Regions from separate parts of the Shewanella sp. SM68 genome, predicted to be linked through region 1. Evidence: predicted binding sites of a transcription regulator. Region 1 holds the regulator's gene; each other region holds the start of a gene.

Region 1 (7,905 bases):
GGAATACAGCAAAACGCAGCTCAACATATTAGGTTATACCGACAGCAGTGGTTCAGACTCTTACAATTTACGTCTGTCACAGGTCCGTGCTAGCGAAGTGGGTAATTACTTGATGAATAAAGGCGTTGCCTCTGCCCGTGTAAAATCAAAAGGTATGGGTGAAGCGAGTCCTATTGCATCAAATGCCAATGCAAATGGCCGAGCACAAAACCGCCGCGTTGAGATCGTACTAATACCAACGGGTAAATAGTCTGGTCTAAGCACAAAGTTCTCGCTGAAAAAGTCGCCAGGGGCGACTTTTTTGTTTTCAGTGGTGGGCTAATTGAGTGATTAGCTTGCCGTGCTTCAATTAGACAATTTGTCCTTTATGAAGCGCACCTTGAGTGACCTGCACCACAAACATATCACTGCTAATTACCTTGGGATGAGTTCAGCTTGATCCCTTTATTGATTTCACGTTCTGTATGGGAATAAGTCACAAGAATGACTTTTAGTGCCTAAAGGAGAATATGACTATGATAAGCAAAAATGTGTTAGTAGCCTTGAGTTTAAGCCCTGTCATCATGGTGACTGCTGTACAAGGAGTGCCGATGAAAGCCGAAGTGACCACAGGAGCCGCGCCGATAGAACTGCGCGCCGCAGGCAGTTTAAAGGCTGCGATGAGTGATATTATTGCTGCTTATCAAGCACAGTCGCAAATGAGTGTTGTAGCGCAATATGCGCCCTCAGGTTTATTGTTAAAACGTATTCAAGAGGGTGAAAAAGTCGATATCTTTGCCTCGGCGAATATGAAACATCCACAGGCATTAGTGGATTCGGGTCAGGGCGAAGCGGTGCAAATGTTTGCCCGTAATCAACTCTGCGCTGTTGCTCAAGACACAGTTCAGGTGACGAGTTCGACGTTACTCGATACCTTGTTAGATCCTAAGATTAAAGTCGGCACCTCAACCCCGAAAGCCGACCCCGCGGGTGATTATGCCTGGGCCGTTTTTGCTAAGGCCGAAGCGGTAAAACCCAATGCGAAAGCCGCGTTAGAGACCAAGGCATTACAACTGACGGGCGGCCCTGAGAGCGTTAAACCGCCTAAAGATCGCAACCCCTATGGCTGGGTGATGGAAAACAAGCAAGCGGATATCTTTTTAACCTATTGCACTAATGCTGTGCTGGCTAAAAAAGAAGTGCCGAGTTTACAAATCATCGATTTACCGCAGGAACTCGCCGTGGGTGCCGACTATGGTTTACTGGTTTTACAAGGCGCTAATACTGCCGCTACGCCGTTAGCTGAGTTTATTCTATCGACAAAAGGCCAAGCGATTCTGAGCAGTTATGGTTTTCAACCTCCGGCAAAATAGCCTTCTTTAGTTTTCCAGCGGGATAAAAAACGGCACCTTTGAGGTGCCGTTTTTGTTATTAGCTCAAACTGTTAAAGCGTTAGTTCATCAGGTAGAGCGTCGCTAACCCGAGGAAGGCGAACAGGCCAACCACGTCAGTGACTGTGGTGAGCACCATACCGCCAGCGAGGGCAGGATCGATTTTAAGTCTTTTTAAAATCAATGGAATACTCGCACCTGCAAGCCCAGCTACTGTCATGTTGATCAGCATGGCGCTACCAATTAATCCCGCCAGTGCCATATCATCCTTCCATAGCCACACGGCGACAAAGACTAAAATCGACCACATCAAGCCATTGAGAAAACCAATCGATAGCTCTTTACCGATAAGCCAGCGGGCGTTGCTTTGGCCGATATGGCCTAAAGCAATACCACGGATCACGAGCGCTAAGGTCTGATTACCGGCAACACCGCCCATGCTAGGGACAATCGTCATTAGGATGGCGATAGTGGCAAATTGCTCAATAGTGCCTTCAAACATATTGCTGACCGACGAGGCGAGCAGGGCGGCGAATAAGTTAATCGTGAGCCAGAGCGAGCGACGTAGGGTACTTTTTAGCACAGGACCAAAGGTATCTTCATCTCCGTCCATCCCCGCCATACCCATCATGGAATGTTCAGCATCTTCGCGGATAACATCGACTACGTCATCGATTGTGATACGTCCGAGCAGCTTACCATCACAGTCGACGACAGGTGCCGATACCCAGTCATTGCGTTCGAATTTCTGCGCGACTTCGCTGTCGGACATGCTCACCGGAATACTTTGAATATTGGGATCCATGATATTGCGAATTGTGGTGCTTGGCGCGCAAGTCAGCAGATCTGCCAGCCTAACACCGCCAAGGACTTTGTCCTGTTTGTCGACCACATATAAGGTATCTGTGGTGTCGGGTAGGTTGCCCCTTTGCCGAAGATAGCGCAGCACCACATCGATATTCACATCGGGTCTTAAGGTGACTGTATCTGTATTCATCAAGCTGCCGGCGGTCTCATCTGGATAAGATAGGGCTTGTTCTACCCTCAGGCGATTTTGTTCCGTCATCGACTGCAACACTTGTTTGTAAACGGCGTCGGGAAGACTTCGCAGAATATAGGCGAGATCGTCGGTGTCCATGCTTGCTGTCGCTTTCGCGACTCGCTCAGGGCTCATGCTGCGGATCAGTGGGTCTTTGAGTTCTTCACTCAACTCATCGAGTATGTCGCCTATTTGTTCTTGATCGATGAGCTGCCACAGTACTTGTCTGGCACTTGGCGGTGATGATTCTAAGATCAGCGCGATATCTGAGGCGGCCATTTTTTGCAGCATATTACGCACGTGTACGAACATGCCGCTGCTAAGCGCTTGGTTTAACTGGTCAAGACTATGTCCGGTGTGATCGTTTTCTGCATTATCTACGGGCATTTGTCCTCCATTGTGCGGCAAATTGGTTTGAGATCTTAGTGTTGGGCTAGGATTTAGCGGTGACTAAGCGTCAGTCGATGACATAGATTAAGACGGCTAAGGTAAGGTTAAGGCCAGCGCCAGCGCAATGACCGCTAGTGTAATCGCCTGTGGCTTGTATCGTCGAGCGACAAATGTTTTGCCATGTGTGAATGGCAAGTTTTTTAAACTAGACATGAAGTGAAACTAACGATGAAGTGCTTAGTGTGAAGTGAAACTAACAGGCTTCGTCAAACTTAGCGTCGATTAAGGCACAAATGGCATCGAGAGCCGGCTCTGCATCTGGGCCTTCGGCGATAAGCTTAATGGTTTTACCCATGCCAGTTTCAAGCATCAGCAAGCCAAGCACACTGGCGGCCGATGCTTGTTTATCGCCTTGGATTAAGGTGATGGTCGCATCAAACTCGGAAGCCAGTACCACCAACTTAGTGGCGGCACGGGCATGTAAACCGAGCTTATTACAGATAGTTATCTGACGTTCAAGCTTTGGCATTGTTGAGCTCTCGATGACGGGCATACACTTTATGTTTACCGTTACTAAAGCGTTTTGCCAATTGCTCTGCGACGTAAACCGATCTGTGCTGTCCACCTGTGCAGCCAATGGCTACCGTTAAATAACTGCGATTGTTACGCTCGAGGTGTGGCAGCCAAGTCTCCAGTAAATTTTCGATTTGCCAGATGAACTTATTGACCAGTGGTTGGCGATTTAAGAACTCAGCTACGGGTTCATCTAAGCCAGTCAATGGCCGCAGCGCCAACTCCCAGTGGGGATTGGGCAGGAAGCGCACATCGAACATAAAGTCGGCTTCGGTGGGCATTCCGTGCTTAAAGCCAAAGGACTCGAAGTTGATCACGAGTTCTTTATCGACACTACCAAGGAGAATTTGTCTGACTTGGTCACTTAAATCATAGATATTCAAATTCGACGTATCTATGTAGTGATCGACCAGTTTTGACATAGGCTCGAGCAGTTTTCCCTCCAGCTTTATCGCTTCTTGCAAAGAGACTCGGCTCTTCGACAAAGGATGCAAACGGCGGGTTTCGCTGTAACGCTTAAGCAGAATTTTATCGCTGGAGTTAAGGAAGAAGCTCGTTAACTCAGTATCTGGAGGTAGGCTAGCGAGTTGTTTCACTAAGACCTTATCCTGCTCAGGCATGTTACGCACGTCGACACTGATGGCGACGAGATCGTTACTGCCTTTGAGTTGCTCAAGCAAACTGCCAATCAATGGCAAGGGAAGGTTATCGACACAATAATAGCCGAGATCTTCGAGTACCCTAAGGGCGACAGATTTGCCTGAGCCTGAGCGGCCCGACACTATGACCAGTTTCATCCAGTGATTACCTGATAGAGTTCCGTTTCATCATGCGTCTTGCGTAATTGCTTTAATATTTGCTTGTCGCTCAGCTTTTCGGCCATGCAAGACAAGGTACTTAAGTGCTGCTGACATTGGTCTGCAGGCACCAGTAGTGCAAATAAAATATCAACAGGTTGCTTATCGATAGCATCAAATGCTATCGGCTCTTCACACTTAATTAGTATGGCAATGGGCTGATCTATATCGGCTAGTCGACCATGTGGAATGGCGATGCCGTTACCTATACCTGTGCTCCCCATCTTTTCGCGCGCCACTAGGCTTTCGAATATCTCTTGAGATGAGAGGGTCGGGTACTGGGCAGCGACTAAGTCGCTGATGAGTTCCAGTACCTTTTTCTTGCTGCCCGGAGTGGCGCAGGTAGTGCACTCCGGCCGCAGTATGGTACAAAGTTCCATTATTAGTGTTTTGTTAACTTCTCTTTGTGTTTAATAACCTGACGGTCAAGCTTGTCAATCAGGGCGTCTATAGCGGCATACATGTCAGCATGCTCTGAAGTAGCAAAAACTTCACCACCTATGAGGTTTATTCTCGCTTCAGCAATCTGTTGCATTTTCTCAACATTGAGCACAACGTGCACATTATTGATCTGTTCGAAATGGCGTTCAAGTTTTGAAAACTTTTCTTCTACATATGCACGTAACGATTCGGTAATTTCGACATGGTGTCCACTTAGGTTTATTTGCATAGAAACGTCCTCCGATATCCACTGTAGGTTATAAACTTTTACGCTGATTAGAAGGTGGAATAAGCATAGCCTCTCGGTACTTCGCAATGGTTCTGCGGGCTACGTTGATCCCTTGTTCTGCCAGAAGTTGTGCCATCTTACTATCGCTTAATGGTTTTTTCTGGTTTTCCGCTGCAACCAGTTTCTTTATAAAGGCTCTGATTGCTGTGGATGAGCACTCACCACCATCGTCAGTACCGACGTGGCTAGAGAAGAAGTATTTTAGTTCAAAAAGTCCCTTAGGGGTATGCATGTATTTTTGAGTTGTGACCCGTGAGATGGTGGACTCATGCATTTCTACCGCTTCGGCAATATCGTTAAGCACCATAGGCTTCATGGCTTCTTCACCATACTCAAAGAAACCTTGCTGATATTGCACTATGCAATTAGCAACTTTAAGCAAAGTATCGTTACGGCTTTCTAAGCTCTTAATAAACCATTTAGCCTCTTGCAGATGGCCGCGAATAAATTGGCTATCGGCTTGGTTTTTGGTACTGCGTGCCATAGAAGCATAATGTTGATTTACATTGATTTTTGGCATGCAGTCAGGATTAAGCTCAACGACCCAGCGGCCATTTTTCTTCGACACAGACACATCTGGGATAACGTATTCGTCATTATTGGGCGTGATCAACAAACCTGGGCGAGGATTGAGGGTTTGGATAAGTGCTATACCATCCCTTAATTCATCTTCTTTTAATTTAGTCTTACGCATCAATAACCTAAAATCACGGGCGGCGATCAGATCTAAATGATCTTTGATCAGCATACGGGCGTTTTCTAGGTTGGGAGTATCAGCGGCGAAATGCGACAGTTGGATCAGCAGGCATTCACTTAAATCGCGGGCGGCAACGCCTATGGGATCAAAATGCTGAATACGCTTGAGTACGGCTTCGACTTCGTCAAGCTCAACTTCAGGATTGCCCATGGCTTCGAGAATTTCTTCAGTGCTTTGGGTGAGATAGCCCTGATCGTCGATGGCATCAATAATGGCGGTGGCAATGGCTAAATCGGTTTCAGAAAACGGCGTGAGGTTTTTTTGCCATTCTAAGTGTTCGTACAAACCTTCACTGGTCTCGCCTTGGAAGGGCATATCGTCTTCACGACTGCCGCCGGGGCCTGAGTTTGGGGAGGCGGTAAACACTTCATCCCATGTGGTGTCCATGGGGAGCTCATCGGGTATGGATTCTTTGGTTAGCGACTCTGCCGTGTCTATGGTGGAGCTGTCTTTTTCTGGTGGCAGAGTGCTAGATTCACTGAAATCCGTATCGGATAGCGTTTGGTTTACAGGGGTTTTAGTGGCGTCGAATTGATCCTCTTCCAGCTCGAGAAGGGGATTAGAATCTAATGCTTGCTGGATCTCTTGCTGCAGTTCTAATGACGACAGTTGCAACAGACGTATGGCCTGTTGTAATTGTGGCGTCATGGTTAACTGTTGACCCAGTTTGAGCTGGAGTGACGCTTTCATGTTACCGCTGATCCCTACGTTATTATTGTTGGATAAGGTCGCTTAATATTATCTTGAGTGAAGCCTAATGGCGGTATAAATTGTCTCCATAGGCTTCGCTCGATTAACTATAGCCTGAATTGTTCACCTAAGTACACAGCCCTAACTTGCTGATTGTCTAAGATCTCTGCTGGAGTTCCTTCGGCAATCAGGTTTCCGTGACTCACAATATAAGCATGTTCACATACATCTAATGTCTCGCGGACATTATGGTCTGTGATCAGTACGCCAAGGCCGCGACTTTTGAGTTGTTCGATAATCTTCTTGATGTCGATAACCGAAATAGGATCGACGCCGGCAAACGGTTCATCGAGCAAAATGAACTTAGGATTAGCGGCTAAAGCCCGCGCAATTTCGACGCGACGACGTTCGCCACCCGACAATGACATGCCTTGGCTGTCACGGATGTGGGTGATATGAAACTCTTCGAGCAGATGTTCTAGTTCTTCTTCTCGTTCTTCGTTTTTAAGTTCTTTACGAGTTTGCAGTACGGCCATGATGTTGTCATGAACAGTTAGCTTACGAAAGATACTGGCTTCCTGCGGTAAGTAACCTATGCCTTTGCGGGCACGCAGATGCATAGGATCTGCGGTTAAATCATCATCGTCGATAAAGATATGTCCCTTATCGCTCTTCACTAGCCCGACAACCATGTAAAAGGTCGTGGTTTTACCTGCACCGTTTGGACCGAGTAGGCCAACGACTTGACCGGTTTTTACCGTCAGACTGACGTCTTTAACCACTTGGCGACTCTTGTAACTTTTCGCCAGATTTTGTGCTCTTAAGGTGATTTGGGTCATTTAGAGTCCTGCTTTTTCACAGGTTTATCCGCTGGAGCATCTGATTTAGCATCATCTTGATAGTTTTCTGGCTGAATAATAGTGATCACGCGATCGTCACCACTGCCAGTACTCTCGGCCATCAATTTCTGTTGAATCATGTTATAGCGGATTAAATTGCCTGTAACTTGGCTACCCGCTTGATCTAATGACGCCATACCTTTCAGTGTTAAGGTGCGGCTTGCCATATCGTAACGAATTTCTTTCGCGCTTGCCGATGCTGGGCGGCCATCGTCTAATATTTGGCTATACGTAGCAGGGTTGCCTGTGGCGACCAAAGTTTTGCTATTTTCACCTTCAGCGGAAAATGCACGCAGTTCATTTGCTTGGATTTTTATTGAGCCTTGGGTAACTTCCACCGGACCAAAGAAGATGATCTGGTTGTTTTTGATATCCGCAGTTTGGCTCACAGCTTTAATTTTGACTTCTTGCTTTAAGTCGCCGACTTTCGCGAAAGCACTCATGCTCATAATTAGCATTAGGCTGGCAAGTAATACGTTATTTTGCTTCATATGTTCCTACTACCTGACTGGTCAATTGCACTTCTTGCGCGTTGAGGTCGGCATAAAGGCCTTGGCCTTGAATATTAAAATCTTTCCCTGTGACGTAAATGGTACGGTC
Region 2 (7,905 bases), on a different contig from region 1:
AGGTTTCACGGGCAATTTGGGTCAGATTATTTTGATATCGAAAATCAATGTTAGCGCTATTGGTTTGACTCGCATTGATATAACTAGCTAACCATTCATTGGCTAACATGTTGTTATTGTGTGACAAAGTGTATATCCCATAGCGACGTTTTACGTCTATCACAACCTCGGGGGGCAGATAAAAGATATCAGCAACAGAAGGAATATCGGCCACAGGGGTAAACAGTGAATCGGCAAGTAGCGACTCAAGATCAGACGGATCAGGCGCGATGGTCGTCGAGCTACAAGCAAACAATTGACTGAATACAACGCTCAAGATCGTACTCAAGTATACGGCTCGGAATAGTTTCGACATACGTCCTCCCACACCATTAGCTCCTATTTGAGCTTATTACAAATGGCGAAAAAGACGACATAAAATGGTTACAAAAAATGATAATCGCGATCGATTGAAAATAATCGCAAATAATTTAACGAATTAACTATTGTGAAGGTCGGTCAACTTCTATGTATAACTCACGCTGCTGATAATGATACGGCCGATAGTTATGCTCTCCACAGGTAAAATGTCGATAGGGTTTCATGACCGTAACGCAACCTGAGGGTAAAGCCTGCAAAATTTGGATTTGCTGCTGGCGACGAAGCGACTCCTGCCATTCAAAATCCTTGAGCACTTGATCACGCACGGCAAAGGCATCGACAGGCTCACTTGAGCGATTAACGATCACTTCTCCTGCAAAGGCAGAAACCGATATCCAGCCAGAAATGACGATAAGACTTAGTCGCGAAAATTGACCTATTGTTTTTATATTCAAGCTCATAGAACACTCCTTAATTTATACAAGAAAACAGAATTGCTCAGTAATTAAGCTTATGACCCTGTGCTTAAACTTCAATCACATTGATTACCCATAAAAAAGCAGAGCCTAGGCTCTGCTTCACTATCCCTCGATCCAAGCTAAGCATCAAGGTGAATCACGTATTAATGTGCAAGTTTAATCAGCCCGCATTTTTGACCGTAACAAACTCAGGATAGGCATCAATACCGCAGTCAGAAGCATCCATACCGTTGTATTCTTCTTCCTCAGTCACACGGATCCCCATGGTTATCTTAATCACATACCAGACTGCAAATGATGAGCAGAATACCCAAGTGAAAATGATCGCTGCGCCCGTCAACTGTCCGGTAATAGTTGCATTAGCATTGGATAATGGCACACACATTAAGCCGAGGAAACCAGCCACACCGTGTACTGAAATCGCACCGACGGGATCGTCGATCTTAATGCGATCTAAGCCCACAATCGAGAAGACCACCACACCGCCCGCCACTAAACCAATCACACCCGCCATTAACAATGAAGGCGAAAGAGGATCTGCCGTAATTGCCACTAATCCAGCCAGAATACCGTTAAGGATCATGGTCAAATCCGCTTTACCCCAAATCATCTTACACACGATAAGCGCAGAGATAGCACCAAAAGCCGCTGCGGTATTGGTATTCACAAACACTTTCGCCACTGAGCTTGCATTCGCCGCATCCGACACCATTAATTGCGATCCGCCGTTAAAGCCAAACCAGCCCATCCACAGAATAAACATACCTAAGGTTGCCATTGGCAAGTTAGAGCCTGGAATAGGATTCACTTGACCATTAGGCCCGTATTTACCCTTACGCGCACCGAGTAATATTACGCCAGCAATCGCCGCGGTCGCCCCCGTCATATGCACAATACCGCTACCAGCAAAGTCTACAAAGCCCAGTTTAGCGATAAAACCTTGGCCCCAAGTCCAATAACCTTCTACTGGATAGATAACCGCTGTCATCACCACAGAAAAGAACAAGAAAGCCCACAACTTCATCCGTTCCGCCACAGCACCAGAGACAATTGACATCGCCGTTGCCACAAATACAACTTGGAAGAAGAAGTCAGATTCTAATGCATGGCTCGCATCTGCTGATTGTGAACCAATTAAGGTGCCAATTGACGGTAACCAGCCACCTTCAGTGTTATCCACATACATGATGTTGTAGCCAACCAACAGATACATCACACAGGCAATCGCGTACAGCACAACGTTCTTAGTTAAAATTTCAGTGGTATTTTTAGAGCGAACTAAACCCGCTTCTAACATAGCGAATCCCGCCGCCATCCACATGACTAAAGCGCCAGAAATCAAAAAGTAAAAGGTATCGAGTGCAAAGCGTAGTTCAGTGACTGTGCCGCCTAATTTCGTTAATTCTCCCATTGTCAGCCCCTTATAGCGCTTCAGTATCAAGTTCACCCGTACGGATACGGATAGCATGTTCTAAATCAACGACGAAGATCTTACCGTCACCAATTTTCCCCGTATGGGCCGCAGTGGTAATGGCCTCAATCAACATGTCGAGATTTTCAGCCTTAGTGGCAATTTCTAGTTTTACTTTTGGCAAAAAATCCACCTGATACTCGGCGCCGCGATACAACTCTGTATGCCCTTTCTGACGGCCAAAACCTTTCACTTCGGTCACCGTCATGCCCTCAATACCAATTCCGGCGATAGCTTCACGGACATCATCCAACTTAAACGGCTTGATGATAGCGCTGACTAGTTTCATCCTGACCTCCAAAAAAACGCGATTGTTATTAACTTGTATCAAAGGTAATTCAATCATTAGGCCAACAATTTAATCTATTGATTATTATTGGTTTAAATTGTTTAACACTATTTTTCAAGGTTAAAAATGCACCATAATCGAGCACTAACTGGTGCGATGCACTCTTTTAGTGAGCAGTTTAAGTGCGACAGCTATTCGACCTTAGGCCTATTGGTAACAAGGTTAATTTAGGGTCTACTGGGGGAAGCGTAAAACGAGATGAAATCTGAGCATCACAACACAAGCTCTTAGACAAAAGCGAAGATCATCACTAAGACAATCATCAAGCGCAGAAGGAAGGCCCGATGTTAAAACCTGAAGAATGTGTTCTCGTTATCGTCGATGTGCAGGGAAAACTTGCACAAATCATGGATAACAGTGACAAGCTGCATCAACAACTACAGACCTTAATCCAAGGCGCACAATTATTTGAAATTCCCATACTGTGGTTAGAACAGCTACCCGATAAACTCGGAGCAACTAGCCCTGAGCTGCAAACCTTACTTGCGAAAACCAGCTCACCCATTGCCAAGCAGCATTTTAGCGGCTGGCACTGTGACGCGTTTGCAAAGGCATTAACTAAGACGAATCGCAAACACGTCATACTCGCGGGTATTGAAACCCATGTGTGTGTTTACCAAACCTGTTGTGACCTTATCGAACAGCAATATTCGGTGCATCTCGTCGCAGATGGCGTCTCGTCACGCAGTGCTGAGAATAAACAACTCGGGATCCAAATGATGACGGCCAGGGGCGCCCTATTAACTAACGTAGAATCGTTATTATTTGAATTACAACATCAAGCCCAAGGCGAGCGGTTTAGGGCGTTATTAAAACTGATCAAATAGCGATTTAGCCCGTGGTATTTCTTCAGCCAGCATGACCAACGCCTGACATTACTCGATATTTTTTCCATAAAAAAGCCCCCGCTGAGTCAGCGAGGGCTTTTGTTTGCATGAGGGGTTAGCTCATATCGAAAACTCAACCGCGATTGATTAAAACCTACTTATAAGTGGCTTCGCGTTTTTTCGCTTCTTCATCCCACTTAGGTAATATGTCTTTCTTAAATGCTTCTTTCTCAGCATTCATCTTTTTCATGTCCATACCTAAGGCCGCTTGTGCTTTAGCTTTAGTAGAGATATCAGGAATCGCAACAGGATCTGTGATGCCTTTTTTACCGAGTAATTGCGCTAACTTCACACGAGCATCAGCAGCTTTACTTACCGAAGTTCCCAGAATACGCAATGCTTCATCAGGTGCGTGAGCTGCAACACCATGGGAAGCAATCGCTAAATCCCAACGCCATTGTGAGTGGCGAATATCTGTCAGTATGGGTTTCATTTCTTCTTCAGTTGCGCCAGCTTTCCACGCAGCCTCTGCTTCGAAGTGCGCTTTCACTAATTGCTCTTCCGCTTTCAGTTTCATTTCTTTAACTTTAGCTTTACGCTCATTAGTCACGCCGACCAAAAACTCTTTAGTCTGGCTATGGCAAGTTGCACAGGTTTCTTCAAAACGGTCGAATGGATTGCCCACTTTATGATCGGTAAACTTCTTACCTTCAGCACTGGTCACTTTTGGCATGTGACAGTCAACGCAACTCACATTATTCATGCCGTGAATACCCATTTTCCACGTTTCATACTCTGGATGCTGGGCTTTTAACATTGGTGTCTTAGAAAGGGCGTGTGTCCAATCAGAAAATTGGATTGAGTCATAGTAGACTTCCATTTTTTCAACTGTTGTACCCATATCCCAAGGGTATTTAACAAAATTCTTTTTGTCGTCAGTTTTCTCAAAATAATACTCAACGTGGCACTGAGCACATACCATTGATTCTTTATCTTGTTTAGACGCTTTGCTAAAAGGTGTACCTATAGCTTCAAAAGCACGGTCTGCATAAGGGCGTGAAATACGTAACTTTGGAGAGCTTTTTTCATGGCAATCACCACAACCAATGGTATTTGTCACTTCAGGGCCACCCTTTGACCACTTACCTTTGAAGTAACCATCTTCGCCTTGCTCTTCAATCAAGCGAGGTACGTCAGGGCTCTTACAGCTCCAACATGCCATCGGCATAGAACCATCTTCCGCATTAGCGGGTGCACCTGTACGTAGCGTGTTGCGCACGTCAGTTACCGCATACATGTGGCCGCGTGGTGCATTATAATCTTTAGCAAAACTATAACCCGCCCATAAGATCACCATATTAGGATCTTGTGCAAGAGCATCCACTAGTTCTTCACTTTTAGCGGTATCATGCCAGCTACTGTATTGATTCTTAAATTTATCTTTATAAACTTCGTTGCGAGGCTCTGTTTTATCACTCGCCATTGCGCCCGCTGCCATGAAGCTGGCGGCAACCAGTGCACTCAGTGCAAAGGACTTACCTGTCATCTTCTTCATCATCTCATCTCCGTGTTGCATTATTGTTGTAAATCACGACATCTCCATGGTCAAACTTAGTGATTTAACCCTGCTAAAAATATACCTCTTAGGGGGTATATAGGTTGAAGTTTGCGCTAGATCAAAATGTAAAGGTGTTGTTGTTCACATTTCTATACTTTTGTTAATGTATTACATTATTTTCTAATGTAAAAACCACTGCAAAGTGCCATAACAGCGGCCATCAAAATGAACAGCGGATTAATGAAACGAGGTAGTCTAACCTCAAAAATCTTAGGATTAATGTTAGTACTTATTCTGCTCTCTAGTAGTTTATCGACTTTTGCTATCATCAATTTGTCCTACAGCTTAGGCGACGCCAAGGCGATTAATGCCTCAGGGTCGCTGAGGATGCAAAGCTATCGGTTAATGTTTTACGCCAACTCAGGCAGTGATGCTGCGCAGGATAAAATTACCGAATTCGAAAATACGCTCTATTCCGACACATTAAAGCCCTCGGAAAGTTGGTTTAGTCCGCCAGAAATTGCCGCTCAATATCAGCTTGTCATCGATAAATGGCTGGTGATGAAACACTACATAGAACAAGAAAACTCCCGCGATTATGTCGCCTCACTGAAGGACTTTGTTGATACCATAGATTTACTGGTGCTAGAGATGGAGCACTACGCCGCCTTTAAACTCAGGCTCCTTGCCGCCAGCCAAATATTAGGCTTAGGCGTCATGCTCATTATCGCTTTTGTGGCCGTGCGTTTTACAAAGAAGAAAGTAGTGATCCCACTGCAAAAACTGATGGAGTCGGCGAATACCATTTCTAAAGGTAATTTTGAAATTGAAATGCCCGAGACCGAATACATTGAACTTACAGCGCTGACCCATGCCCTACAAAAAACGGCTAAGGAACTCGCGACGCTTTATGGCAACTTAGAATCGCAGGTAGCAGAAAAAACCTTAGCGCTGACAAGGGCCAACAACGAACTGGCATTATTATATGATAACCTACTGACATTAAACGCAAATAAACTCGATTACAAGGCTCTCAAGGCGGCGCTGAATCAGTTAAAAGGCTATGAATCACTCGACTACCTAAGACTCATCATTCAATACCCAGAGCAAGAGTTAGAAGTGATTGAGGCCGATGGCGGTTGGCCAGATATGACTCAAGAGAGCACCCGTTTCCCACTGCAATTTGAGCAGGCTAATTTAGGCTATTTAGAGTTAATTGCCGACCAAACACCCAATATCGCCTTGTTTAACAATTTCGCAATTATGCTGACCCGCTCAATCGTGATCCACAATGCCACAGAGCAAAGACAGCAACTGGCGCTAATGGAGGAACGTGGCGTAATTGCCCGAGAGCTGCACGACTCTTTGGGTCAAGTGCTATCTTTCCTGAAAATCCAAATTAGCTTATTACGCAAAAACTTAGATTGCAGTTGCCGCAGCCCGATCGTTGAGGCGCAGTTAACCGAAATCAACGAAGGCGTGAGTACTGCCTACGTGCAGCTCAGGGAGTTACTATCCACCTTTAGGCTCACAATTAAAGAACCCGATCTAAAAAGTGCTTTAGAGGCTACGCTTGAGCAACTCAGGACAAAGACGAATATAAAGATAACCTTAGACTATAAACTTGCGCCACAATGGCTAGAGGCAAAGCAGCACATCCACATACTGCAGATCACGCGAGAAGCAACGTTAAACGCCATCAAACACGCCGAGGCCAGCCTCATTAACATCTATTGCTATAAGGATGACGAGGGTATGGTCAATATTGATGTTTGTGATAACGGCATAGGTATTGGACATTTAAAAGAACGAGATCAACATTTTGGCATAGGTATAATGCATGAACGAGCCAGTAAGCTTTCAGGTAAAGTCGTGTTCAGCGACAATGATTTAAAGAGATTTAAACCTGCTATGGCAACAACGACTGAGCAAGGATGCAATGCACAAGACGACGCACTCAACCCTAACAGCCCATTAAACCTTATGCAGCACAGCAAAGGGTCAAGTGGCACTAGAGTGACGCTTATTTTCCCATCTCAACAGGAGCCTTCAAATGGGTAAACCTTATTCCGTACTGGTGGTCGATGACCATCCCCTCTTGCGCAAAGGCATCTGCCAACTCATCGCTTCAGATCCTGACTTCAGCCTATTTGGCGAAGCCGGTAGTGGTTTAGACGCATTAACCGCAGTGGTCACCGATGAACCCGACATCATATTGCTCGATCTGAATATGAAAGGCATGACAGGCTTAGATACCCTCAACGCCATGCGCCAAGAAGGTGTTACCTCACGCATAGTAATTCTCACCGTTTCCGATGCAAAACAGGATGTTATCCGTTTACTTCGCGCTGGAGCCGACGGCTATTTGCTTAAAGATACTGAGCCAGATTTGCTGCTCGAAAAACTCAAAAATGCCATGCTTGGCCACAGGGTGATCAGCGATGAAGTCGAGGAATACCTTTACGAACTTAAAGATGCGACCGATGAACAAGAATGGATTTCGAGCCTAACCCCAAGGGAGCTGCAAATTCTACAGCAACTGGCGGAAGGCTTAAGTAATCGCATGATTTCAGAGCATTTACACATTAGTGAAGGCACTGTTAAAGTGCACGTGAAAAACCTACTGCGTAAAGCCAATGCTAAATCGAGAACCGAAATGGCGGTGCGCTATCTGAATCATTAAAGATACAAAAATGAGCTTGGTATCGCGCAAACAATAAAGGCAATCCCATGATTGCCTTTATGTTTTTATCAAATAGAGATTAAATAAATGATTACAAACCTTTCTCAATAAATTGCTGCCAACTCAATAGCGCCTGCTCAAAATCCTCAAGGCCACAATAAGCTTCTGACTCAGCATC
Region 3 (7,905 bases), on a different contig from region 1:
CTCAACCGGCTAAAGAGCAATCACAAAGAGTGTTGATGGCTATGCAGGCATCAAAAATTGTGGCTTATCGTGAATTAGCGGAACAAGTTTATGGGCAGAAAATAACGGCAAACAGCAGTGTTAGTGATTGGATGTTGACGGACGATAATGTCAAAGCGTCAGTTTCTGGCGTGATCCGCGGCGCACGAGTCGTTAAGAGTTATCCAGCAGGCGAGCATTATGTGACTGAGTTAGAACTTGATTTTTCACAGGTTTGGGCGCTTTATCAACAACAGAACCGTCCACAACGAGTGAAGGAAGTGACGTATTTCTAGCGTTATTGAATGTATGTTCAACAGCATGTATTGAGCCGCGTATTAACGCGGCTTTTCTTTTTGTACAAGACATTAAGATCTAATCAGAGCTTAGAAAAGGGAATGCTAAGTGGGAGTGATGCGCTTGTTAGGCCTTTAAATCATTGCCTAAACTTGAGATAGTCGAGGTCTTGCCTTTATCGTTATAGGTGAGGCTGGAGGCGTTTCTACTGGCTTGTAAAGCTTGAGCAAAGCGATTTAAACTCGCTAAATTCATCTCAATTAAACTGGCATTTTGTTCGTTTAATTCTTTGCATTCAGTCAATGCGTCTTTGATCTCGGCCATTTTATGCACGAGTTCGACTTGCTGAGTGAGTAGCGATTTATCACTGTGTTTTGCCAGAATATCATCATTAGTCTTTAGTTCTTTCAGACATTGCGATTTTTCGTTAGCAAGGGAAAGCAGTAAATCGGCGTTTTGGTCAACCAAAGCGCCTTTTTCCTTGAGTATGATTTGCTTAAGAACAGCCAAATGGGCGTGTTGTAGATCTACCAGTTTAGCTATTTCAGTCATAGTTACTCTTTATTTAAGTCATTAAGTTCGGCTTCAAAACTTGCAATATTGGCAGCCAACTTTTCTGGGTCAATTTTATAGCGACCTTCGGCAATAGCTTGTTTGATTTCTGCTACTTTCTTTTGATCAACTTCAGGAAGGCTAGCCATTTTAGTCTGAGCTCCTTGAAGTTGTTGTGCCTGGGCCGTAATGACCACAGAGTCGCTTCTTTGTGGTGTTGTCGATTTTGTAGCAACTTGAGCAGATTGATCGCTGCTCGTTTTCGTTGCACCTGAACGAACTTGCGCAGTCGTTGCAGTGTTGAGTTTGCTAATATCAATTGCCATTTTAGGCTCCAGCGTCGTGTGTACGGGATTTCTTAACTGGGGTATCGGCAGCTTACAAAAAAGCTTTAGATTATTTTACATTCTTACTTCAACTTCGCCAATGCCTGTGACTATAGCATCTAGTTCTTTGTTTGAACTGCTATTTTTGACTCTGATCCGATCACCTTTATTGCCATCTTGTAGGGCTTCGCCTACTGTTTTGAGCTCGAATGAGCCAGAACGAACGTAGATAGATACCGAATCATTTTTACAAACGAAGCATAAGTTGTTACTTAATATGGGATTATCTTTTGCTACTCGTCGTTTTACTCGCACGCCAGCCAATTTACTCGGGTCATCGAATTCGGCACCTCTCAAGCTATTTTGTTCAATGTAACGGACTTCTACTTGACTAGGAGAGATGAGTTCGCCTGGTGCTAAGATTTCGGTTGAGACAACAACGGGGAATAAGATATCCACCCGAACCGAGATATAGATTTGCCAAGGGTAAGCTAAGTCTTGTGTATCGCAGCTGACTTTTAAGGTGTTATTACGGCTAATTTCCCTATCGCTAGCCAGTTCAACTTTCATTGGAGACGAACATTGTGACGGCAGCATTCTTGCGTCAACCATCTGTGGCGAAATATTTACTTTGGCATTTTCTGGAACGGATATTTTTTCTGAAATAAGCGCTTTAGCTAATTCTGAGATTGCCGATACGGTGGGGACAATAGGCTCTGCACTCGCAAAAGCGGGCATGAAGAGGGTGAAAAGACTAAAAAAACAGACTAAATTTACTTTCATAATGAAGAGACTAGCTTGTAACGCCAGAATGCACCTATACTTTTATTAAGTTCGAAGCTGACCACTGTAATAATAATTTGCATCACTGTCAGAAGATTGACTCAGTTTCGACTATGTTTATCGATAGATAAGACGTAAGCAATTAATATGCCTATACTCAACTGAGTTATAGGGCCGAACATAAACAGAACAACAAGGCAGAGTTATGTCGAGTATTCTTGATTCAGTCAACAAACGAACCCAGCTCGTTGGACAAAACCGTTTAGAATTACTGCTTTTTAAATTAAACGGTCGTCAACGGTTTGGGATTAACGTGTTTAAGGTGAAAGAAGTACTGCAGTGTCCACCACTGACCACTTTGCCTAAACTTAATCCTTATGTGAAGGGTGTTGCTCATATTCGTGGAACAACCATTTCAGTGATTGATTTGAGTGCGGCAACAGGGGGAAAACCTTTAGCGAGCACTGAAAACTGTTTCATCATTATTTCTGAATATAACCGCAGTGTTCAAGGCTTCTTGGTCAGTTCTGTTGAGCGGATCATCAACATGAATTGGGAAGCGATTATGCCTCCGCCGCAAGGTGCTGGTCGTTATTCTTATCTGACAGCTGTGACTGAAATTGAAGGTGAATTAGTTGAAATTCTCGATGTGGAAAAAATCTTAGATGAGATTTCACCGGTTAAAACGGCTATCAGTGAAGAAGCCAATGAAAAACTGACCCTCGACAGAACTCAGCATTACCATATTATGGTTATTGATGATTCTGCCGTGGCGCGTAAGCAAATTATTCGTTCACTTGAGTCATTGAATTTACAAATTGATACCGCAAAAGATGGTCGCGAAGCATTAGACAAGCTTAAAGAAATCGCCAAAGAGATGGATAATGTGGCCGATGAGATCCCCCTCATCATCTCTGATATTGAGATGCCTGAAATGGATGGCTACACCCTGACCGCTGAAATCCGAGATGATCCTAAGCTTAAGCATATTAAAGTGGTACTGCATACTTCGTTAAGTGGTGTATTCAATCAGGCAATGGTTCAAAAAGTGGGGGCTAATGACTTTATCGCTAAGTTTAATCCTGACGAACTGGCCGCTGCTGTGAATAAGCATTTAAGTTTGTAATTGCTGTAGGTTAGTACCTAGATACGCTTTACGCTATAATCTCGACTTTATAACATGATGGTTTCGCACTGATTTTGGTGCTTGCTATAGGATTTAGGATGTGAATGTGCCAAATAAATCACTCGCTGAGGCTGAATATAATCAATTTAGGTTGTTCTTAGAGCAACACAGCGGCATCGTACTGGGTGAAAATAAGCAATATCTTGTGCGCAGTCGTCTTGCTCCTTTGATGGGCAAATATAACCTGCCATCCTTATCTGATGTGGTTAAGCATTCGATGAAGCCTACTGAGCGTGCGCTCAGAGCTGAAGTGATCGATGCTATGACGACCAATGAAACCCTTTGGTTCCGTGATCGTTATCCATTTGAGTTGTTGAATAATGTCCTACTACCAGAATACAGTCGTCTGGGGCGTCCGCTTAAAATTTGGTCTGCGGCTTGCTCGTCAGGCCAAGAGCCATACTCATTGGCTATGACTATTCTTGAGTATCAACAGAAGAAGCCTGGTGCCTTGGCTGGTAGTGCTTCGATTCAAGCAACGGATTTATCTCCTTCCATGTTGGAACGCTGTAAAAATGCCGAGTACGATAGTTTGGCATTAGCGCGTGGTTTATCTGAAGAACGTAAGCGTCAGTTTTTTGATGCATTACCTTCTGGCAATATGAAGTTAAAGGATAATGTGAAGCGGTTGGTGAACTTTAGAGCGCATAATTTGCTTGAGAGTTATAGTCTGCTTGGCAAGTTCGACATTATCTTTTGCCGCAATGTGCTTATTTATTTTGCACCAGAGGCAAAGGCAAAAATTTTGCGGCAATTCGCTGCCGCTCTCAATCCCAAAGGGATTTTATTTCTCGGTGCATCAGAATCTATCGCTGGTTTAACGGACGAGTTTGATATGGTTCGTTGTAACCCTGGCATTTATTACCAGAAAAAGACTTAACTCAGCCGCTCTAAAGAAAATTACCGACAATTGTCGGTAATTTTTTACCCATCACTTGCTCATCCTTGTTGTTATTCTCAAAATTTTCCTGATGTTGGCACATGAATTGCTTTATTTTCGTGAGAACACGAGGAGGCAATTTTATGGCGATCAATTTTGATAATGCACTGGGTGTGCATCAATACACTCTCGGTATTAGAGCGCAGCGGGCTGAAGTCATTTCAAGCAATATCGCTAACGCAGATACGCCACATTACAAAGCCCGCGATGTTGATTTTTCTGCGGCAATGCAGGCCGCTCGAGGCCAACAGCAGCAGCGAAATAGTCTTGAAATGCAAGAGCCAGATAAGCATTTTGGGCTTGCGGAGTTGACTGGGCAATTTGTTAAGTTCCGTGTGCCGAATCAACCCGATACCGGTGATGGTAATACTGTTGATATCCAACAGGAACAATCGGCATTCATGCAAAATGCACTTGAATATCAAATGTCGCTAGGTTTTTTAGATAGTAAGTTTAGTGGCATGAAGAAAGCGTTGAGAGGGGATTAATCATGAGTTTATTTAGCATATTTGATGTTGCTGGCTCGGGAATGTCTGCTCAATCGGTCAGGCTAAACACCACCGCGAGCAACATAGCCAACGCGGATTCCGTCTCGAGTAGTGTAGATAAGACCTATCGTTCCCGTCATCCCATTTTTGAAGCCGAAATGGCTAAAGCCCAAAGTCAGCAACAAGCTTCTCAAGGCGTTGCAGTAAAAGGCATTGTAGAAAGTGATAAACCACTACTGAAAGAATACTCGCCTGATCATCCAATGGCGGATGCGGACGGCTTTATTTATAAACCGAATGTTAATGTCATGGAAGAAATGGCAGATATGATTTCTGCTTCGCGCTCATATCAAATGAATGTTCAAGTCGCTGAAGCAGCTAAGTCTATGCTGCAACAAACACTTGGGATGGGTAAATAACATGTGTTACTTAGGAGGTAAGCTGTGAGCCTCATTAATCAAATTAACCAAGCGTCGGCGCAGACGGCTCAAAATAAGAGTCAGCCAAATGCCGTTACGACGAATTCATCAACCAGCTCAACGGGTAATCCGTTTCTTGATGGCATACGTTTGCCAAAAGATTCAATAGTACCGGAAGCAAAAAGCCAGCAGTTAACTCAAGATGACTTTTTCTCGTTATTAAGCCAACAGTTATCGATGCAAGATCCCTTTAAGCCCGTCGACAACGACCAAATGATTGCGCAGATGGCATCATTCTCGACGGTTGATGGTATTACTAAGTTGAATAAGGAAATCGTTAATTTAAACGGTGTTATGACATCAAGCCAAGCATTACAGGCATCAGGACTTGTTGGTCGCAAGGTATTGATCCCAACTGATACAGGTAACATTTCAGCTGAAAGCCCAACAATAAAAGGTGTGATTAGCACGCCAGCTAAAATTCCTGAAGTTACTGTACGTGTTGAGGATGAGAAAGGCCAAGTTGTGACCACCTTTAAAGTTGATGGCAGTAAGGGGGGAAATGTCGATGTTAACTGGGATGGCCTCGATAAAGATGGAAACCCTGTAACCGCAGGTAACTATACGATCAAGGCGAGTGGTTTAGTGGATGGGAAATCCCAAGAATTGCCAGTCTCGACCTATGCTCATGTGACCAGCGTTTCTCTCGGTACGGCCAGTACTGGCGCGATTCTTAACTTGAGAGGCGGTATGGGCATCAAGTTAACCGATGTGTTAGCTGTGTCTGAAACCTAAGTTTGCATAAAAGAATTTTTGCAGTATCCGAATTGGGCGTAAGTTGCTCATAAATGAATTGAGTCAAGTGTAGAGGTGAATTATGTCGTTTAACATTGCATTGAGTGGCATTTCTGCCGCGCAGAAAGATTTAAACACTACGGCGAATAACATTGCTAATGCGAACACCATTGGCTTTAAAGAGTCCCGTGCTGAATTTGCGGATGTTTACGCTAATTCTATTTTTTCAAATGCTAAAACTGCTGTCGGTGGTGGTGTTGCTACGAGTCAAGTGGCACAGCAATTCCATCAAGGTAGCTTACAGTTGACGAATAACTCCCTTGATATGGCGATTAAAGGTGGTGGCTTTTTCGTTACTGCCTCTGAACTGGGTACATTAGACCACTCGTTTACCCGTGCTGGAGCATTTAAGGTCGATAAAAATAATTACATGGTTGATTCTGCGGGTAATTATTTGCAAACTTTCCCAGTGGATAAAGATGGGAACTCAACATCAGTGAGTTTAACGACGGCTAAGCCGGTACAAATACCAGACACTGCAGGTAGCCCTGTAAAGACTGAGAATGTTACTTTACAAATGAACTTAAATGCTAAGGAAAGTGCACTCGACCCCGCGGCATTCGATCCTCTAGATGCAAAAACCTACAATAACGTTACTTCAATGACAATTTATGACTCACTCGGTGAGCCACATATTATGACCACTTATTTTGTTAAGCCCAAAGACGGTTCGTACAATGGTGAGAACAATTGGGTGGCTTACTATGCTGTTGATGGAAAGCAAGTCGATCTAGCCGGTCCTGCTGGTACTTATCAAACAGATATCACCGGCGATGGTACACCTGATGCAACGGGCACAGCTCAAACTGCTGGTGGTTGGAAAGGCTCTGTACTCAAGTTCAATTCTGTTGGTGTCTACACAGGTAGCGATCCTGCTATAGTCAAGACTGAGGCTTTGGGCGTCAGTGGTGCGGGTGTTTTAGGGCCAGGTGCCGATGGTACTCAAGAGTTGACTGTGAAGTTTAATGCCCCAACGCAATATGCTGCTCCTTTTGGTGCAACTGAGTTGACGCAAGATGGTACGACTGTAGGTCGCTTAACTAACGTTGAAATAGGCGAAGATGGTTTAGTGACCGCGAGTTATTCTAATGGTTCAACCGTGCCTTTAGCACGGGTTGCTTTAGTTCGTTTTGCTAACGAACAAGGTTTAACGCAAGTGGGTAATACGTCGTGGAAAGCCAGTTTAGCTTCAGGTCCTGCGTTAGCGGGTGAGGCAAATAGTGGAACTTTTGGTAGCATCAGTTCATCTGCGTTAGAGCAATCGAACATCGATTTAACGACTGAACTGGTCGATTTAATTTCGGCGCAGCGTAACTTCCAAGCGAACTCCCGTACCCTTGAAGTGAATAACACGCTGCAACAAACCGTATTACAAATCCGCTAATCATTACTTTATTTAACTAAGTGTTGCCGCCAGTGGCAACACTTAGCCTTTATCCTGCTGTCAACTCACTTCATTTCCTTATTCTTCAAATTTATCAGTAAATTAAAATTAATTTTTATTGGCACGATGCTTGCTTTGATATCGTCATGTAGAAAATTTGACGGAGCAGTCTGTGGACAAATTCCTTTATGTCGCCATGAGTGGCGCTAAGCAAAATATGAATGAGCTGGCACTCCGTGCGAACAACTTAGCCAATGCTAATACCGATGGTTTTAAATCAGATATGGCGCAGGCCAGATCGATGCAAGCCTTCGGTGAAGGGTTACCTTCAAGGGTGTTTGCGATGACAGAATCTCCGTCAGCTAATTTTCGCTCTGGTCCGATTAAAACCACTGGACGGGATCTCGATGTTGCCATTAAAGGCGATGGCTGGTTTGCCGTTCAGGCGAAAGATGGCAGTGAAGCTTATACCCGTTCCGGTAGTCTCAGTTTCGATGCGACGGGCATGTTATATAACGACAGAGGCAATCCCGTGATGGGGGATGCTGGCCCGATAGTGCTGCCATTACCTATTGATAAAGTGTCAATTTCACAGGATGGCATAGTGTCTGTTCGCCCTCAAGGGGCGACTGCTGAAGTGATAGAAGAAGTGGCGAG

What was found. The regulator sigma-54, encoded in region 1, starts transcription at its own class of promoters, with help from an activator protein. The targets are predictions, from matches to a motif close to GTTGGCACGNNNNTNGNNT.
Region 2: a site for sigma-54 is predicted at 2,647-2,665, ahead of L5M40_RS04885 (P-II family nitrogen regulator). Genes of this name have one in related genera too.
Region 3: a site for sigma-54 is predicted at 4,136-4,154, ahead of flgB (flagellar basal body rod protein FlgB). Genes of this name have one in related genera too.

Annotation. Positions count from the first base shown of each region.
Region 1 covers NZ_JAKKRU010000005.1:252,487-260,391, forward strand. Annotated here, with positions in the region: gene L5M40_RS10855 (OmpA family protein) at 1-250, shown strand, start outside; gene L5M40_RS10860 (molybdate ABC transporter substrate-binding protein) at 516-1,352, shown strand; gene mgtE (magnesium transporter) at 1,432-2,796, opposite strand; gene L5M40_RS10870 (HPr family phosphocarrier protein) at 3,053-3,328, opposite strand; gene rapZ (RNase adapter RapZ) at 3,315-4,169, opposite strand; gene ptsN (PTS IIA-like nitrogen regulatory protein PtsN) at 4,166-4,609, opposite strand; gene hpf (ribosome hibernation promoting factor) at 4,612-4,899, opposite strand; gene L5M40_RS10890 (RNA polymerase factor sigma-54) at 4,928-6,406, opposite strand; gene lptB (LPS export ABC transporter ATP-binding protein) at 6,514-7,245, opposite strand; gene lptA (lipopolysaccharide transport periplasmic protein LptA) at 7,242-7,796, opposite strand; gene lptC (LPS export ABC transporter periplasmic protein LptC) at 7,783-7,905, opposite strand, start outside.
Region 2 covers NZ_JAKKRU010000002.1:404,340-412,244, forward strand. Annotated here, with positions in the region: gene L5M40_RS04870 (tetratricopeptide repeat protein) at 1-355, opposite strand, end outside; gene L5M40_RS04875 (hypothetical protein) at 483-821, opposite strand; gene L5M40_RS04880 (ammonium transporter) at 1,000-2,250, opposite strand; gene L5M40_RS04885 (P-II family nitrogen regulator) at 2,261-2,599, opposite strand; gene L5M40_RS04890 (hydrolase) at 2,944-3,486, shown strand; gene nrfA (ammonia-forming nitrite reductase cytochrome c552 subunit) at 3,641-5,044, opposite strand; gene narQ (nitrate/nitrite two-component system sensor histidine kinase NarQ) at 5,270-7,105, shown strand; gene L5M40_RS04905 (response regulator) at 7,098-7,727, shown strand; gene L5M40_RS04910 (YacL family protein) at 7,819-7,905, opposite strand, start outside.
Region 3 covers NZ_JAKKRU010000008.1:151,798-159,702, reverse strand. Annotated here, with positions in the region: gene L5M40_RS14295 (LPP20 family lipoprotein) at 1-314, shown strand, start outside; gene L5M40_RS14290 (flagella synthesis protein FlgN) at 442-867, opposite strand; gene flgM (flagellar biosynthesis anti-sigma factor FlgM) at 870-1,193, opposite strand; gene flgA (flagellar basal body P-ring formation chaperone FlgA) at 1,269-1,976, opposite strand; gene L5M40_RS14275 (chemotaxis protein CheV) at 2,182-3,102, shown strand; gene L5M40_RS14270 (CheR family methyltransferase) at 3,203-4,042, shown strand; gene flgB (flagellar basal body rod protein FlgB) at 4,186-4,590, shown strand; gene flgC (flagellar basal body rod protein FlgC) at 4,593-5,009, shown strand; gene flgD (flagellar hook assembly protein FlgD) at 5,034-5,804, shown strand; gene flgE (flagellar hook protein FlgE) at 5,887-7,248, shown strand; gene flgF (flagellar basal-body rod protein FlgF) at 7,421-7,905, shown strand, end outside.